Regions from separate parts of the Shewanella sp. Shew256 genome, predicted to be linked through region 1. Evidence: predicted binding sites of a transcription regulator. Region 1 holds the regulator's gene; each other region holds the start of a gene.
What was found. The regulator LexA, encoded in region 1, represses DNA repair genes until DNA is damaged. The targets are predictions, from matches to a motif close to TACTGTATNNNNATACAGTA.
Positions count from the first base shown of each region.

Region 2: a site for LexA is predicted at 2,280-2,299, ahead of recG (ATP-dependent DNA helicase RecG). Genes of this name have one in related genera too.
Region 3: a site for LexA is predicted at 1,962-1,981, ahead of dinG (ATP-dependent DNA helicase DinG). Genes of this name have one in related genera too.
Region 4: a site for LexA is predicted at 2,044-2,063, ahead of B5P39_RS15565 (DNA topoisomerase III). Genes of this name have one in related genera too.

Region 1 is NZ_NAJR01000011.1:93,783-97,872, reverse strand. Features, by position in the region: gene coxB (cytochrome c oxidase subunit II) at 1-591, opposite strand, end outside; gene B5P39_RS17965 (cell division inhibitor SulA) at 998-1,510, opposite strand; gene lexA (transcriptional repressor LexA) at 1,507-2,127, opposite strand; gene plsB (glycerol-3-phosphate 1-O-acyltransferase PlsB) at 2,289-4,090, shown strand, end outside.
Region 2 is NZ_NAJR01000012.1:105,083-109,172, forward strand. Features, by position in the region: gene B5P39_RS18730 (DUF3014 domain-containing protein) at 1-9, opposite strand, end outside; gene recG (ATP-dependent DNA helicase RecG) at 188-2,263, opposite strand; gene B5P39_RS18740 (ABC transporter substrate-binding protein) at 2,667-3,692, shown strand; gene B5P39_RS18745 (GGDEF domain-containing protein) at 3,709-4,090, shown strand, end outside.
Region 3 is NZ_NAJR01000002.1:639,868-643,957, forward strand. Features, by position in the region: gene dinG (ATP-dependent DNA helicase DinG) at 1-1,938, opposite strand, end outside; gene B5P39_RS05635 (DNA polymerase II) at 2,079-4,090, shown strand, end outside.
Region 4 is NZ_NAJR01000008.1:118,696-122,785, reverse strand. Features, by position in the region: gene B5P39_RS15575 (alanine/glycine:cation symporter family protein) at 1-1,225, opposite strand, end outside; gene B5P39_RS15570 (hypothetical protein) at 1,589-1,876, opposite strand; gene B5P39_RS15565 (DNA topoisomerase III) at 2,076-4,090, shown strand, end outside.

The DNA of each region.
Region 1 (4,090 bases):
TTTAACGGCAAAGGCGGGCATCCACCATGAGTGGATAACATCCTCTGAGGTCATCAAGAAACGGATTTTACGATTGATGGGTAATACTAGGGGTTTGTCGACCTCGAGTAAGTAGTGCTCACCCTTGGCTTCACTACCTTCGATTTGAGGTCTTGGGGTTGCGAGAATGCTGTAAAAATCAATATCTTGATCGAAGTAGCTATAATGCCATTTCCATTGAGAGCCTGTGACTTTGACCGTGAGATCGGCATTGCTGGGATCTTCCATGGCAATCAGAGTTTTCGTGGCGGGAATCGCCATTAAGATCAGAATGACAAAAGGAATGATGGTCCACGCGATTTCGACTTTTGTACTCTCATGGAAGTGAGACGCGACCGCGCCCTTGGATTTCCTGTGGTTGATCATGGCATAAATCATCACGCCAAAAACCACTAAGCCTATCGCGCAGCAGATATACAGAATCGTCATGTGCAAGTGATAAACCTTGCCACTGATTTCTGTCACGCCGGGGGTCATGTTGAACCGCATGTCCGCGGCGGCCAACGGTGGGGCGAATAGCACCACGAGTAAACAATACAACCATTGCTTCACAAGACTTCTCCTCTGCCAATTGCGAATAGCAACTACAAAGAAGAGCAACACAGTAAGTCTCAACTCTATGCAAACTCTTCAGTTCCCAAAAAAGCTTCTCTGACTTCAACGTGCGTTGGCGGCTTACTTTTGATTAAGTATTGTTACTGCTGGTATTAGCCACACTGGCACATACTGCTGAATAAACCCATTATTCTCGATTTTTGTGGGCAAGAGATATTCGATAAATCGTCGATATTTTTTGCCTAAACGGGCGATATATTATGCTCGCCTGAATCAAACATACTTGCTGTTTAAAAATTGATCAAGATCACTTCTTTTTCTAATTGTCTGAAAAATTGCCAAAAAAAAGCCCCACATTCACAGGTGAGGCGGCTTTCAAGGCTAAATACGCAGTGCAAAAATTTTAATGAACAGAGCTAAAAAAACTACCTTGGGCAAAGTGAGCGGGTTGCTTGAGTGTCGCGTCCGTAGTCGAGTGATTTACAACACCTTCGAGCACGATTCCCATGGCGCGGGCACTCTTGGCCACAATTTGCAAACGACGATTGTCGCGGGCATCGAGTGAGTGGATCCAAGTAATTACTGCGCTGGAAGTGCCACTGGTTAAGGCTTTTTCCATTGCCCACAGGGTTTCGACTTCATCTTTCGCATGGACTAAGAGAACGCGGTCCATACGCACGCCAGCGCTAGCCAGTAACTGCTTGTAGCCAATACTAGGTGGGTTGATGAGCACGACCCAGCGGCCTTGTTGGCTCAGTTGTGCTAACTGCTTGCTAAGCTGCATCAGCTCTTGGCGCCCTTGGCTCTCGGTGGGCATAGTGATGATAGGCGTATGCTGCCAGTCAGTATCGGTTTCGCGTACCGCATCGAGCCATAAACCGGGGTGACGCGGGGCATTACCTAGTAGTTTGTTCATAGCCAATCTCCATTGCGGATCACCCCTACGGCGAGCCCTTCTATTGTTAGACTTTGGAAACTTAAATCGACTTTAATTGGGGAGTAATCTTCATTCTCTGCATGTAGATAAACTAGATTCCCTTTCTTTTCAAAGCGTTTAACTGTTACATCATCGTCAACGCGAGCAACAACTACTTGGCCATTGCGCGCTTGCTGTACTTTATGAACGGCGAGCAGATCCCCCTCGAGGATACCGATGTTCTTCATACTGTCGCCTCTGACGCGCAGTAAGAAATCGGCGGCAGGGTGGAACATGCTAGGGTCGACTTGGTAATACTGTTCGACATGCTCTTGGGCGAGTATAGGTTCGCCCGCAGCCACTTGACCAATCAGTGGCAAGCCTGATTCGCTGTTATCTTCTTCCTCAACAGGGAGACGGATCCCGCGGGAAGTGCCAGGCATGATCTCGATGCAGCCTTTTTTCGCCAATGCTTTAAGGTGTTCCTCGGCGGCATTTGCACTTTTAAAACCCAAACGGGTGGCGATTTCGGCCCGGGTGGGTGGCATGCCAGTCTCGGCAATATTACGTTTAATCAGCTCTAAAATTTCGGCTTGGCGTGGCGTCAACGGTCTCATGTTCTTTCCTGTTTTTCTATACAGTTACTGTTAGTATATACAGTATTATTCGTAGTGCAAGTATTAACCACTTTTTAACGCGATTGGAGAGTATTAGCGAATGTTCCCTAGAATCTGGTATTCTATGGGGCTAATGAACGTACTTACATTGCATAAGAATAATGCCTAAACAAGACTCTCTTTGGTTGAAATCATTACGCTGGATCCAAAAACACTTAGTGCACACTATTGTTGTGCCGCAGGATCCCTTTGCCGATCTGAATCTGGACGCCTCCAGACCGCTTGCTTATGTAATGAAAACAGAATCCCTGAGTGATATTGCTGCGTTAAGCGAAATCACCACTAAGCTGGGTTTGCCAAGCCCCTACGAGCCGCTCGTGGTAAATGGCGTTGTCGCGCCCCGCGTCGTCTGTCTCGAAGGGCGTAAGCCTTTGTTTGGCGAACGTGCCAGCAATGAGCCGTTCCTCGAATGTTTTATGCGTTTGTTGGCTGTCCATAAGGAAAAGCCTGAGTTAGATATTCAGCTGGTGCCTGTGAGCCTGTATTGGGGCCGTACTCCGGGTAAAGAAGACGATACCATGAAGGCGGCTGTGCTTGAGCGCGAGAACCCAACTTGGTTACGTAAGTGCTTGATGATCCTATTTTTAGGCCGTCACAACTTTGTTCAGTTTTCTAATGCGGTATCGCTGCGTTACATGGCCGACGAACACGGCACCGATATGGGGATTGCCCATAAACTGGCGCGGGTGGCTAGGGTGCATTTCCGCCGTCAACGCAAGGTGATGACAGGGCCAGTGCTGCCTAATCGTCAGGCAATGTTCCACTCCCTGCTGAAATCCGAATCCTTACGCAAGGCGATTCAAGAAGAAGCGGCGAGTAAGAAGATTTCCGAAACCCAAGCTCGTGAAACAGCAATTGAATATCTTGATGAAATTGCAGCGAATTATTCCGACAGCCTAGTGCGTATTGCCGAGCGTTTCTTAACTTGGTTATGGAACAAGCTCTACAGCGGTATCAATATCAAAGGTGCCGAGCAAATCCGCCAGCTTCACCATGATGGTCACGAGATTGTGTATGTACCTTGCCATCGCAGCCATATGGATTACCTGCTGTTATCCTACATTTTGTATTACCAAGGCATGGTGCCACCGCATATTGCGGCGGGGATTAACCTAAACTTCTGGCCTGCGGGGCCGCTGTTCCGCCGTGGCGGGGCTTTCTTTATTCGCCGTAGTTTTAACGGTAATAAACTCTATACTGCCGTGTTCCGTGAATACCTCGATCAGCTGTTTGCTAAGGGATATTCGGTGGAGTATTTCTCTGAGGGTGGCCGCTCTCGCACTGGTCGTCTATTGGCGCCGAAAACGGGCATGATCGCCATGACGATCAACAGTGTGCTGCGTGGCATCGAACGTCCAGTCACCTTAGTGCCAGTGTATTTAGGTTACGATCACGTGATGGAAGTGGCGACTTATCACAAAGAGCTGAGCGGTAAGAAAAAACAGAAAGAATCTGTATGGCAAGTCTTTGGTGCTATTCGTAAATTAGGTAATTTTGGCCAAGGTTATGTCAACTTTGGTGAGCCGATTACACTGCAAAACTTCTTGAATGAAACGGCGCCAAACTGGCGCACTGAAGTGGCCGACGATCCTGAACAAAAACCGACTTGGTTAACCCCTGCGGTGAACGTGTTAGCGAATCGTGTGATGACTCGCATTAACGATGCCGCCGCGGCCAGTTCTATCACCTTAACCAGCTTAGTGCTGCTGGCGTCGGAGCAAAATGCCCTAGAGCGTTGCTTGCTCGAGCGTCAGTTAGATTTGTACTTAACTCTGCTTAAGCGTGTGCCTTACACTTCGTTTACGTCGGTGGCCGAAGGTGATGGCAAGCACTTAGTGCAACAAGGATTAGAGCTGAATAAGTTCTCCATCAATGCAGATCCTCTGGGGGAGATAGTCTCTAT
Region 2 (4,090 bases), on a different contig from region 1:
AACTTGCATTTTACATCCTTCGCTTAAGTGTCAAGGTAACGGGGTGAATACATGCAGCTAACATTTAAAGTGCAAGTGCCAACGAGTTGTCGGTGGCAGGTTCATTGTGCAAGTTTCCACGCGCTTGTCCATAGCCGTGAGCTGAACAGGCTGAATTTATTTTACCTTGAAGGGGTTAGCTTAAGGTTTAGGCCTGAACGTATTGCTGCCTGTGTCCAAGCCAACGATGAATAATGGCATCGACCGACTCTGGCGCCTGTGACATCACATGGCTCGCCAGTTTTTGGATATGTGGGATAAGCGCCTGATCGCGGACAAGGTCGGCGATTTTCAGCTCGGCCAGTCCCGTTTGCTTAGTGCCCAGCACTTCGCCCGGCCCACGGATCTCTAAGTCTTTCTGTGCAATCACAAAACCATCATTACTTTGCCTGAGCACATTTAAGCGCTGGCTCGCGGTTTGGCTCAATGGCGCCTTGTAGAGTAACACACAATGGCTTGCCACGGCACCGCGCCCTACGCGGCCCCGCAGCTGGTGTAACTGTGCAAGACCCAGTCGCTCGGGGTTTTCGATAATCATCAAGCTGGAGTTGGGGACGTCGACGCCGACTTCAATCACTGTGGTTGCCACCAATAAATGGATAGTTCCCGCCTTGAAGTCGGCCATAATTTTTTGTTTTTCGGCGCTTTTCATCCGACCATGGACTAAACCTATGCTCAGTTCCGGCAGTGCTTGGCGCAACTCTTCGGCGGTATCTTCCGCCGCTTGGCACTCGAGGACTTCGGATTCTTCAATCAAGGTGCAGACCCAATAGGCTTGGCGTTTATCCGTGACTACGCTGTTGCGGACGCGCTCGAGCACTTCATTGCGACGCGAATCGGGAATGGCGACTGTGGTCACGGGCGTGCGGCCGGGCGGCAACTCATCGATAATCGAGGTGTCCAAATCGGCGTAGGCCGTCATGGCCAAAGTGCGCGGAATGGGGGTCGCCGTCATAATCAACTGGTGGGGATGAAAGCCTTGGTTAATGCCTTTTTCCCTGAGCCCCATCCGTTGGTGAACCCCGAACCTGTGCTGCTCATCGATAATGATTAAAGCCAACTTATTGAAGGTTACCTGCTGCTGGAAGATGGCATGGGTGCCTATCACTATTTGCGCCGCGCCCGATTCAATATCGGCTAAGGATTGCGCCCGTGCCTTGCCTTTAAGCTTGCCCGCAAGCCATCCCACTTTTAACCCGAGGGGTTCAAACCACGCGGCAAAGTTAGTCGCATGCTGCTCGGCGAGTAATTCGGTGGGCGCCATCATAGCCACTTGGTAACCACTTTCGATGGCCTGCAATGCGGCGAGGGCGGCGACCAAGGTTTTACCCGAACCTACATCACCTTGAACTAAGCGCATCATGGGGTGCGGCTGCGCTAAATCTTTACCTATCTCGGCGACGACCCTTTGCTGTGCACCTGTCGGTTTGAAGGGCAATGAGGCGAGAAAGGGATTCAATAGCTGGCCGCTGGCGTGCATGGTCACGGCGGCGTCGAGATTGCTGCGTTGCCTGAGTCGGAGCATGCTGAGGTTATGGGCGAGCAGCTCTTCCTGCACCAGCCGTTGCTGCGCCGGATGTTGGCCTAGCTCTAAGTCAAATTGCGATATTCCTGCGTGAGGGCGATGCAGGGTTTGCAGTGCTTGTTTCAAGCTCATGCTATTGGGCTGCAAATTGGCGGGTAATAACTCGGTCAAACCGCCGTCTTCTAATAATTCGAGGGCTTGCTCGGTAAGTTTGATCCAACTCGCCTGTTTGAGTCCCTCCGTGGTGGGATAAATCGGCGTGAGGGTATCGCTTAAATGAATATCTTCACCGGGATAGACAATTTTGTACTCGGGATGGACGATTTCGGCCTGATGATTGCCCCGACGAATTTCGCCATAGGCGCGGATCATTAAGCCATTTTGCATCGCATTGCGTTGCGCCATCGAAAAGTTAAAGAAGCGCAGACTCATGCTGCCGGTATTATCGCGCACATTGCACACCAGCATGCGTTTGCGGCCTTGAATGATTTGTGTCGACTGGATTTCGGCTTCAATGGTGCCGTAATTTCCCGGCATTAAGGCGGCAATAGGATAAATTTGAGTGCGGTCTTCGTAGCGCAGGGGTAAGTGAAACAGCAGATCTTGTACTGTTGTGATGCCGAGCTTTGCGAGTTTTTCCGCCACCCTTTTGGCGACGCCTTTGAGGTCGGTGATCGGAACAAGATCCAATTGCTGCAAGTCGTTAGCGCTCAATCACTGTGAATTTATACATATACTAACAGAGTGTAAGCGTAAGGCAATCTTGGGCTGAGTTGCTCGGTGGGTGCGGTTATGTGAGGGTTTAGCGACGAATTAAGGATTTATTTCAGTCTTATGGGCTAAATTGCCCTTGGAGCATATTTCTCCTTATCTTATTCATATTAAAATAAATGTGTTTCAATCCTAGAAGTAAACAATAGAGAAAATCATCATTCGTTATTAATAACGTACACTTTGTAAGTTTTTGTGGTTTAATCGAATGATTGATTGCCTGTATCGGGCATAAATCTTTATGCGGTAACACGGTTGTGAATCGATAATAAGAAAGTGACCTCTGGTGACGGATCACATGTGGGGAAACATGGCCGAGGAGTACTCGCCTTTGCGTCTATGGTGCTTAACCTGTTTATTTATTGGCATATTGTTTTCTGCTATGCCGGCATGGGCCAAACTAGATGTGGCGTTTTTCAATCCCGGTGCCGAGGCCGATAGCTTTTGGGGTGATGTCGACAAATTAATGTGGGTGGCATCAGCAAAACTCGACATTAATTTGCAAATTATCCATTCAGATCGCAATCATTTTAAAATGATTAGCCAGTTAGACTCTTTATTAAAATCGCAACAGTCCCTTCCTAATCAGGTTATTTTGGTTAATGAGAAGCAATCAGCATTAAAAATGTTGCAGATGCTTTATCACCATCCCATTTATGTGCAGCTTATTTTGAATGATATTTCCGTGGCCGAACGGGAAATGCTATTGCAAGATCCCCACTGGCAGACCTATTTATTGCCCGCCATTATGCCCGATAACTATGCTATCGGAGCCGAGACCGCTAAAGCTTTGTTAACGGGGTTAGACGTTAAAAAAGCTAAGGTTTTATTGATCTCGGGCGATAAGTCCACGCCCGCATCTGTTCTGCGGACTCAGGGCGCCAACGATTATTTCTTTATGCAACCCAATGTGACAGTCACACAAACGGTTTATGGCCAATGGAGTGAGGATATTGCCTATGGGCAAGCATTGACGCTGCTGACCCGTTATCCCGATTTAAAACTGATTTGGACCGCAAGTGACAGAATGGCGATGGGGGTAATTAAAGCATTGAAGGAAAAAGGGCTCAACCCTGGGCGAGACGTGTTGGTGAGCTCTGTAAATACGTCCGCCGAGATTTTACGACTCCGTCAGGAGCAACAACTCAGTGTACTCGGTGGTGGGCATTTTTTAGCGGGCGCATTGGGGTTAGTGCAACTGCAACATTATCAGGCGACAGGGCAATATTATCCCTACGACAAGGTCCAGTTATTCAGCGTGCTTGAGCCAGGCTCAGAGTTTTATCGCATGTTAGTAGCAAGGGATTGGTCAGCAATTTTCCAATCCCAAATTTTGGATAAGTTGCCACCGCAATAATAACGAATAGGTATCCATGAAGCATCGTAATCATTCCATCAGCCACAGGATGACGCTCACTATTATTGGGGTGAGCTCGTTTTTTGCCGTCCTGACTATGTTGGTGCAGTTGGTATGGAATTATCAGGAGAGCATAGATAAGGCTACGGCGGATATTCGTGAGTATTCCGAGTCTATCTTGCCTAGCATTGCTAAGTCGCTCTGGGATGTCGACCATAGCCTGTTATCCGATCTGTTGTCGGGTTTAGGGATGATGCCCATGGTTTCGAGTGTCAATCTCGAAAGTGTCGATGGCGTGACCATGCAGTTAGGTAAATCCTTACGTGCGCAGGAGGAAAACCAAACTTCGTTTCATTATCCGATTATGTATCAAGAGCAGCTGATTGGCTCACTCACCG
Region 3 (4,090 bases), on a different contig from region 1:
GATAAGCTTTCGCGATGCATCTGGAATGGTGAGTTGCAGAAACGGATTTCCGCCCTTTATTTTCACATACTCGGCATGGGCTTGCTCGACGGGCGAGGTCGGCACGGCAAAGGGCAGTTTAGTGACGATGAGGTTGGTGAGGTAATCCCCAGGTAAGTCTAAGCCTTCAGAAAAACTGCCGGTGCCGAACAAGATACTCGGCTCACCTTTGTCGCACTTGGCTTTGTGGGTCTCAAGCAATTGTTGGCGCGGGGCATTACCTTGAATAAGAATTTCCTGCGTGAGTTTGCCCTCGAGCAACTCGGCGACTTTCTCCATTTGCCAGTAAGATGCAAACAACACTAAGGTGGCCATTTCGCCTTCAATCAGCTCCAAAATGTGTTCGGCAAGCTCAGCGGTATAGGCATCGTCCGTCGGCTCGGTTTTCATCTTAGGTAAGTAGAGCGTGGCGTTATTCGGATAATCGAAGGGGGATTGCAGGGCGAGATAACGACTGCCGTCCTTTACCGATAATCCCACTTGATGGGCGAAATGGTCGAAGTTATTCAGCGCCCGAAGCGTTGCACTACATAGCACGACGCCAGCCGCCTTTTGCCACAGCATAGACTCGAGCATAAACCCGACTTCAATCGGTGAGGCGCTAAACAGATAATCGACCTGTTTGCCTGTGAGCAATTCAATCCAGCGGGCGAGGGGCGCGCCTTTCGTGGAATCTTCCTTTGCCATCATTTTCCAGAGCTTTTGTAGATTTTCGAGTCGCTGCAGCATAAAACCCATTTCGGCCTGTAACGCTTCCGCTTGATGCTTAGGAATATCGCCATCTTTTATCGCCTCGGCCAGCAATAATTGCATCTTGTTAAATTGCTTAAGGGCAAGATTAGAGGTGGCCGCGAGATTCTCGGCGGGAATTTTTAGTGCATCGGGCAATTTACCGTGTTCGAACCGATAGCGGCTCTCGGGATTGGCAAACTGTTTGGTTTGAGTGTCACAAAAGTGGGCGACTTGATTGAGCTGAGCGATTAAGTCACCGATATGATCCTGCATCGCCTGCGCTGGGGCGATAATATTGTTGCTCTTTATCTGATTTTGTAATTTTGCGCTGGTCTTACCGACTTTTTCGAGCCAGTCGGCAGCGCCCCTAAGCGTCGCCTGTGCACTAGAAAAGTCCCGGGCAACGATAGGTAAGTGGTGAGCTTCGTCAATGACGTAAAAAACGTCTTCGGGATCGGGCAAAATCACCCCGCCGCCGAGCTCTAAGTCGGCAAACAGCAAACTGTGGTTGGCGATCAGTACATCCCAGGTATCCACATCCTCGCGGGCCTTGTGAAACGGGCAATTACGATGACTGGCGAGTTGCCGATGACAACTGTGTTTATCGCAGGCGATTTGCTGCCAGAGATGATCCGGTATCGGTGTCGATAGCGTATCGATTTCACCGTTCCAGCGGCCTTCATTAAAGTCGCTGAGCAGCTCCTGCAGCATGGCTATTTGGCTGTTATCCGGCTTTGTTTGCCACATGGCCATTTGGGTACTGTTATCATCGCCGATCAGCATGGCAAGTTTAGATAAACAGACATAACGCTGGCGCCCTTTTACCAGACCAAAGCGAAAGTTTAGCCCTGATTGTTCGAGAAAAAACGGTAAGTCTTTGTGCAGTAACTGCTCCTGCAGCGCCACGGTTGCCGTGGCGATACAGACCTTTTTCTTACTCGCGAGCGCAAGTGGTATCGTGCCTAAAATATAAGACAATGATTTACCAATCCCCGTACCCGCTTCGACCACTATGATGCGTCTATCTTTGTCATAGTCGCCAGCTAGGGTCTTAGAGATTTCTGCCACCATAAAATTTTGCTCGCGGCGTGGCCTAAAATTAGGTAAAGCGGCGGCAATATCTTTATAGATAGCGCGGATCTGGTTTTTTACGTTGTCAGGTAACATGCGGCACTACTTTATCGAATTAATGCTGTACATAATAACAGTGATTGCATAGCCTAAGAAACTTTTCTGCCATTTTATGGCAATTTTATTCTGTGTCCCGAGAATCAATAAACAGCGAGAGCCTTAGAGTGAAACCGCAGTTGAATCCCCCCGAGAGTCTGACGCCTGACACGGCTGCGCCTGTGAGTGTACAGGGACGCGTCCTCACGCGCCATGCTATAACGCGCGGTGCAACGCTTGTGTTGCAGTATTATCTCGCCACCGTTTCAGGCCCTGTGTTGGTGGAGTTACCTGGCTCTGAGTACATTTGTTTTTGTCATCAAAGCGATATGGCGGCATTGCAGTTACAAACGCCGGGGCTGGCACTACGCTTTGTGCCGCTTACGCTTAAAAGCTTTAAAAGACAAAGCGTGGCGGCGATTTATGCTCCATCGAGTAGTGTGTTTCGTCACTTGCATCGGATAGCGACAGATGCGGGGATCCCCTTATTTGAGGCGGATATCCGTCCCGAGCAGCGCTTTTTAATCGAGCGCTTTGTGGCGCTCGATGTGGCATTTTTAGGGCATTTTGTTAGCAAAGTAGGCATAGATGGACAGTTGTCTGTTTTTAGCGCCATCCGCGCCAAAGCGGTTGCGCCGCAGTCTGCAATTAAACTGCGCTCTATCTCCCTCGATTTTGAATGCAGTTTTGACGGTTTACTCTATTCCGTGGCCCTTTATGGACGCGATGCGCAATCTCAGCCCTATGAGAAAGTTATTATGGTGGGCGAGGCGCAGCCAGATGCTGCAATCTATATCGAATGGGTGAACGATGAGGCCGCACTTATCCATCGTCTCATCACCTGGTTTACAGAGTTTGATCCCGATGTGATCATTGGTTGGTCGGTGGTGACCTTTGACTTGGCCCTGCTATATCGACGTGCGTTACTGCACCGGATCCCGCTGCGTATTGGTCGAGGTGGCGCGCTCCTTGAGTGGAAAGTTGAGAATAAATTTCGGCCAGAAACCTTAAGTTTGCCAGGGCGTGTGGTGCTCGATGGTATCGATTGGTTAAAGGCGGCCTTTTATCAATTCGAGCGTTTCTCCTTGGAGTTTGTCGCTCAAGCGTTGCTGGGCGAAGGCAAAGCGATTCACGATGTGGAAAATCGATCCCAAGAGATTGATTCGTTATTTGCCGAAAATAAACAAGGGCTTGCTCACTATAACCTGACTGATAGTCGCTTAGTGTGGGATATTTTTGAACATACTCAATTGTGGGATTTTGCCCTCGCTCGCGCCGAGTTAACGGGGTTAGAACTGGGGCGCGTAGGCGCCTCGGTCGCCGCATTCAACCACTTGTATCTACCGCATTTACATAGAGCGGGTTTCGTCGCGCCCGCTGAGCCTGCCAGTCAAGGGATTGAAAGCCCAGGCGGTTATGTTATGGATTCTGTCCCTGGTTTTTATCAGCATATTTTAGTGTTTGACTTTAAAAGCCTTTATCCATCGATTATCCGAACTTTTTTGATTGATCCTAAGGGGTTGATTGAAGGTTTAGATTATGAGGACGGATCTGCATTAGATGAGCCTGAAACTGTTCCGGGTTTTTTGGGCGCGCGTTTTAATCGGCATCAACCTATTCTGCCCAAACTCATCCAAAATCTCTCAGAGCAACGTGAGAAAGCTAAGCGGGAGGCGAATGCGCCTTTATCGCAAGCGATTAAAATCATTATGAATTCGCTATATGGGGTTTTAGGCTCCCAAGGCTGTGTGTTCCACGATGCGAAACTGGCAAGCTCCATCACCATGCGCGGTCATCAAATTATGAAACAAACCCGCGCGTGGATTGAGGAGATGGGCTACCAAGTCATTTATGGGGATACGGACTCCACCTTCGTCTATTTAGGCCCAGAACCCGATCTCAGTGATATTAATGCCTTAGGTAAGCAGATTGCCGCGCGAATGAATCAGCAATGGCAAAGTAAAATTGCGCAGGAGTTTCAGCTAGAAAGTTTTCTCGAGCTGCAATTTGAGCGCCACTACGAACAGTTTTTTATGCCGACCCTGCGGGGCTCGGAGGAGGGGAGTAAAAAGCGCTATGTTGGAGCTTGGCGTAACCATAGCGGAGCGTTAGAAATCACTTTTAAGGGAATGGAGCAGGTTCGTAGCGATTG
Region 4 (4,090 bases), on a different contig from region 1:
TCACCGTGCCATAAACAGTTGATGCCATCAGCACTACTTTCAGTACCACTGTGAGCCAAGGACGATTCGCCTTGCGATTGATATAGGCAATGTTGGTTTCGGCAATATAGTAGTAGGCCACAATGGTGGTGAAGGCGAAGAAGAACAGCGCGACGGCAACGAACATATTACCAAAGCCTGGCATCATGCTTTCCATTGCGGTTTGCACATAACCAGGGCCTGCTGCGACGCCCGCAATCCCAGTATACAGCGCGGCGCCATCTGGGCCTTGCACATTATACAAACCCGTGATCAGCAGCATAAAGCCGGTGGCTGAACAGACGAATAGGGTATCGACATACACTGAGAAGGCTTGCACTAAACCTTGTTTGGCAGGGTGGCTCACGGCGGCGGCAGAAGAAGCGTGTGGCCCAGTACCTTGGCCTGCTTCGTTTGAGTAAATACCGCGTTTTACCCCCCACATAATCGCAAGACCTAGAATCGCACCAAAGCCCGCATCGAGTCCGAAGGCACTTTTTAGGATCAACATAATAATATCGGGCAGCTGACCAATGTTAAGGGCAATAATCACGCAGGCGACAATGATATAACCCAGTGCCATAAAGGGCACTACGGTACTGGCGAAGTGGGCAATACGTTTTACGCCACCAAAGATAATGAAACCTAACAGCATAGCGAGGATGGCAGCGGTGACGTTAGGGTCGATATCGAAGGCGGTTTTTAGGCTCGAACCAATCGAGTTGGCTTGCACGCCAGGCAGTAAAATTCCGCAGGCAAAAATGGTCGCAATGGCAAATGTCCAAGCGTACCACTTCATGCCTAAGCCTTTTTCAATGTAAAAGGCGGGGCCGCCGCGATACTCTCCATTGATTTTTTCTTTGTAGACTTGGCCTAAGGTGGATTCGACGAATGCGGAGCTGGCGCCAAGAAACGCTACCATCCACATCCAAAACAATGCCCCCGGACCGCCGAAGGTAATCGCAGTGGCGACACCGGCAATGTTTCCGGTTCCCACACGACCTGCTAAAGTCATGGCTAAGGCTTGGAAGGAAGACACACCAGCATCAGTGCTCTTACCATCAAACATTAAACGGATCATTTCGGGTAAATGGCGTAACTGTAAGAAACGTGAGCGCAGGGAGAAAAAGAGTCCTACACCGAGGCAAAGATAAACGAGTGCGGGGCTCCAAACGATATTGTTGACCGCATTAACAATCTCATTCATATAATTCAACTCCAATATTCTGTTGTTTTTGCAGAGTTTTTAAGATATTTGCTTGTAAGTTTGGGTACTAAACGGCCAATTTGGCCTAAGGTTAAGACGTGTGCGCACGCCCAAGAGCTTCAACATAACGGCTTTTTGAGCCGCTTCATAGCTAAAGTTGTTAAATAATTGATAGTTTAACGTTCTTTATTTGGTGGCTTTACTGAGCAGGGATTTAGCGGTGCGTTAACTGACTAGATTACTAACTGAGTTTGACAGTCGGGATGTAGGAGAAAGGTGAGGCAAGGGTGTGGGTTGGCACTCTTTATTTTTGCCGAAGCGGATGTTCGTGTAAGTATCCACACAAGGCTTAAAAAACGGGGCTTACATTACCAGCCATAACAGCATCCATAGTCCGAATAGCCATGCCAGACTGCGGCGGCTAACCCTATGTTTTAATAGTAAAGACAGGCTTACTGCCACGGGTAAATACAGGATAAAAGCCCAAGAAAGGAAAGGCGCCTCAAATCCTAGCCTTTTAAGTCCCATTTCACAAAGTAGACTTAACGCCAGCAATAACAGGCTGTAGAAGATCACTAGTTGATTGAATCTTAAGGCAAGCGCTGGCTTAAAGACGGGGGTTATAGGGCTTGGCAAGGTCAGTGTATTCATCTCTTTTTCTCAATTCCTCGTAATGGATGCAAGGGATTTTAGTTTTAGATGAGAATTGTTCTCAACTAAATTTACACAGCTTTAGTGTTCCATCGCCATTCATCAAGTTCAATCGACCCTCGAGGCAAAACGGCGGTTTGCACTCTTGTCCGCTTTGGGCTAAATTACACTGTAATTATATCCAGTGTTTAATGTAGATATGATCCTCTATATTGCTGAAAAACCAAGCCTTGGGCGTGCAATTGCCGATGTGCTGCCTAAACCCCACAAAAAAGGTGACGGGTTTATTGAAGACGCCCAGGGCAACTGCGTGTCTTGGTGTGTGGGACACTTGCTCGAACAGGCCGAGCCCAATGCCTATAATCCCGAGTTTAAATCGTGGAAATTTGAGCATTTACCCATAGTACCCGAGAAATGGCAGCTTAAACCTAAGGCCGCGACCCGCAGCCAACTCACAGTGCTTAAAAAGCTGGTGAAACAGGCCGATACGCTAGTGAACGCTGGCGATCCCGACCGCGAAGGGCAGTTATTGGTTGATGAAGTGATCGCCTATTTGGGTGTGACTGGCGATAAATTACAGCAAACGCAGCGACTCCTTATTAGCGACTTAAACCCACAGGCGGTGAAACGTGCCCTGTCGCAGTTACGCAGTAACCGTGAGTTTATTCCTTTGTCGACCTCGGCGCTTGCCCGAAGCCGCGCCGATTGGCTCTATGGCATGAATATGACGCGGGCCTACACCATCCAAGGGAAAAAGGTCGGCTATCAGGGCGTACTATCAGTCGGTCGAGTACAGACACCACTGCTTGGGCTTATCGTGCGCCGCGATGAAGAAATCGCGAACTTCCAATCTAAGCCTTTTTATGAGGTTCTGGCTCACTTAGTGACGGACAAAGATCAGGCTTTCACGGCGAAGTGGCAACCCAGTGAAGCCTGCTTACCCTATATGGATGAAGAGGGGCGCGTGCTCGCTAAGGGTTTAGCGCAAAATGTGGTGCGCCGGATCACCGATAAACCCGCCAAAGTGACCCAGTTAAGCACTAAGGATAAGCAGCAGAATCCGCCTTTACCCTACAGTTTATCGGCGCTGCAAATCGATGCCGCCAAGCGCTTTGGTATGAGCGCGAAGGACGTGCTCGATACCTGCCAGAGCTTATACGAGCGCCATAAGCTAATCACCTATCCACGCTCAGACAGCCGTTATTTGCCCACGGAGCAGCATGGGCTTGCAAGCGGGGTATTAGCGGCCATCATGGGCGGTGCGCCCGAGTTAGTCGTACACGCTGAGGCGCCGAATCCTCGGCTTAAATCTAAGGCGTGGGATGATAAAAAAGTCGATGCCCATCACGCCATAATTCCAACGGAAAAACAGCCCAATCTAAGCGGTTTAAGCCAGCGGGAAAGACAGCTTTATCTGCATGTTGCTCGCCAGTATTTGGCACAATTTTACCCCGCCTATTGCTACAGTGAAACTGCGGTCGAGGTGACGATCGAAGGTGGCCTTTTTAAAACTAAGGCAAAACAGGATAAGTCCCTCGGTTGGAAACAACTGTTTGCCAGAGAAGAGAACGAACGAAAGGACGCATCATCCGCAGCGAGTTTTGCGCAAGGCGAAAAGGACGCAGAGGAAGGAGAATATGTTGGTCAACTACCGCCGCTTACCTTAGGGCAAGTGCTTCATTGTCACCACGGTGAATTAGTCGAGAAGCAAACTCAACCACCCAAGGCTTTTACCGATGCGACCTTGCTGAGCGCAATGACAGGGATTAACCGTTATGTGACAGATCCCGAGATCCGCAAAATTTTAAAGGAAACCGATGGCCTAGGTACGGAAGCAACTCGCGCAGGCATTATTGAGCTGCTGTTTAAGCGAGGCTTTATTCAGCGTCAGGGCAAGTCGATTGTAGCCACTGAGGTGGGCAAGGGCTTAATCAATAGTTTGCCCCTGAGCGCCACAACGCCCGATATGACGGCGCTGTGGGAGGCAAGCCTGAACGGTATCTGTCATAAAGAAATCTCTTATCAAGGATTTATGCAGCCACTGCTGGGGACGCTAAATAACTTAATCGAAAATGCAGGCGCTCAATTACCCTCAGCCCTCAATGGCTTAAAAGGGCAGGGTTTTAAGCGTGCCGCGACTAAAAAGTCGGGTTATCGAAAAGCCGGAGCCAGAGGCGCTGCTGGCGGGAAAAAAGCCGGAACGGGCGCTAAAAA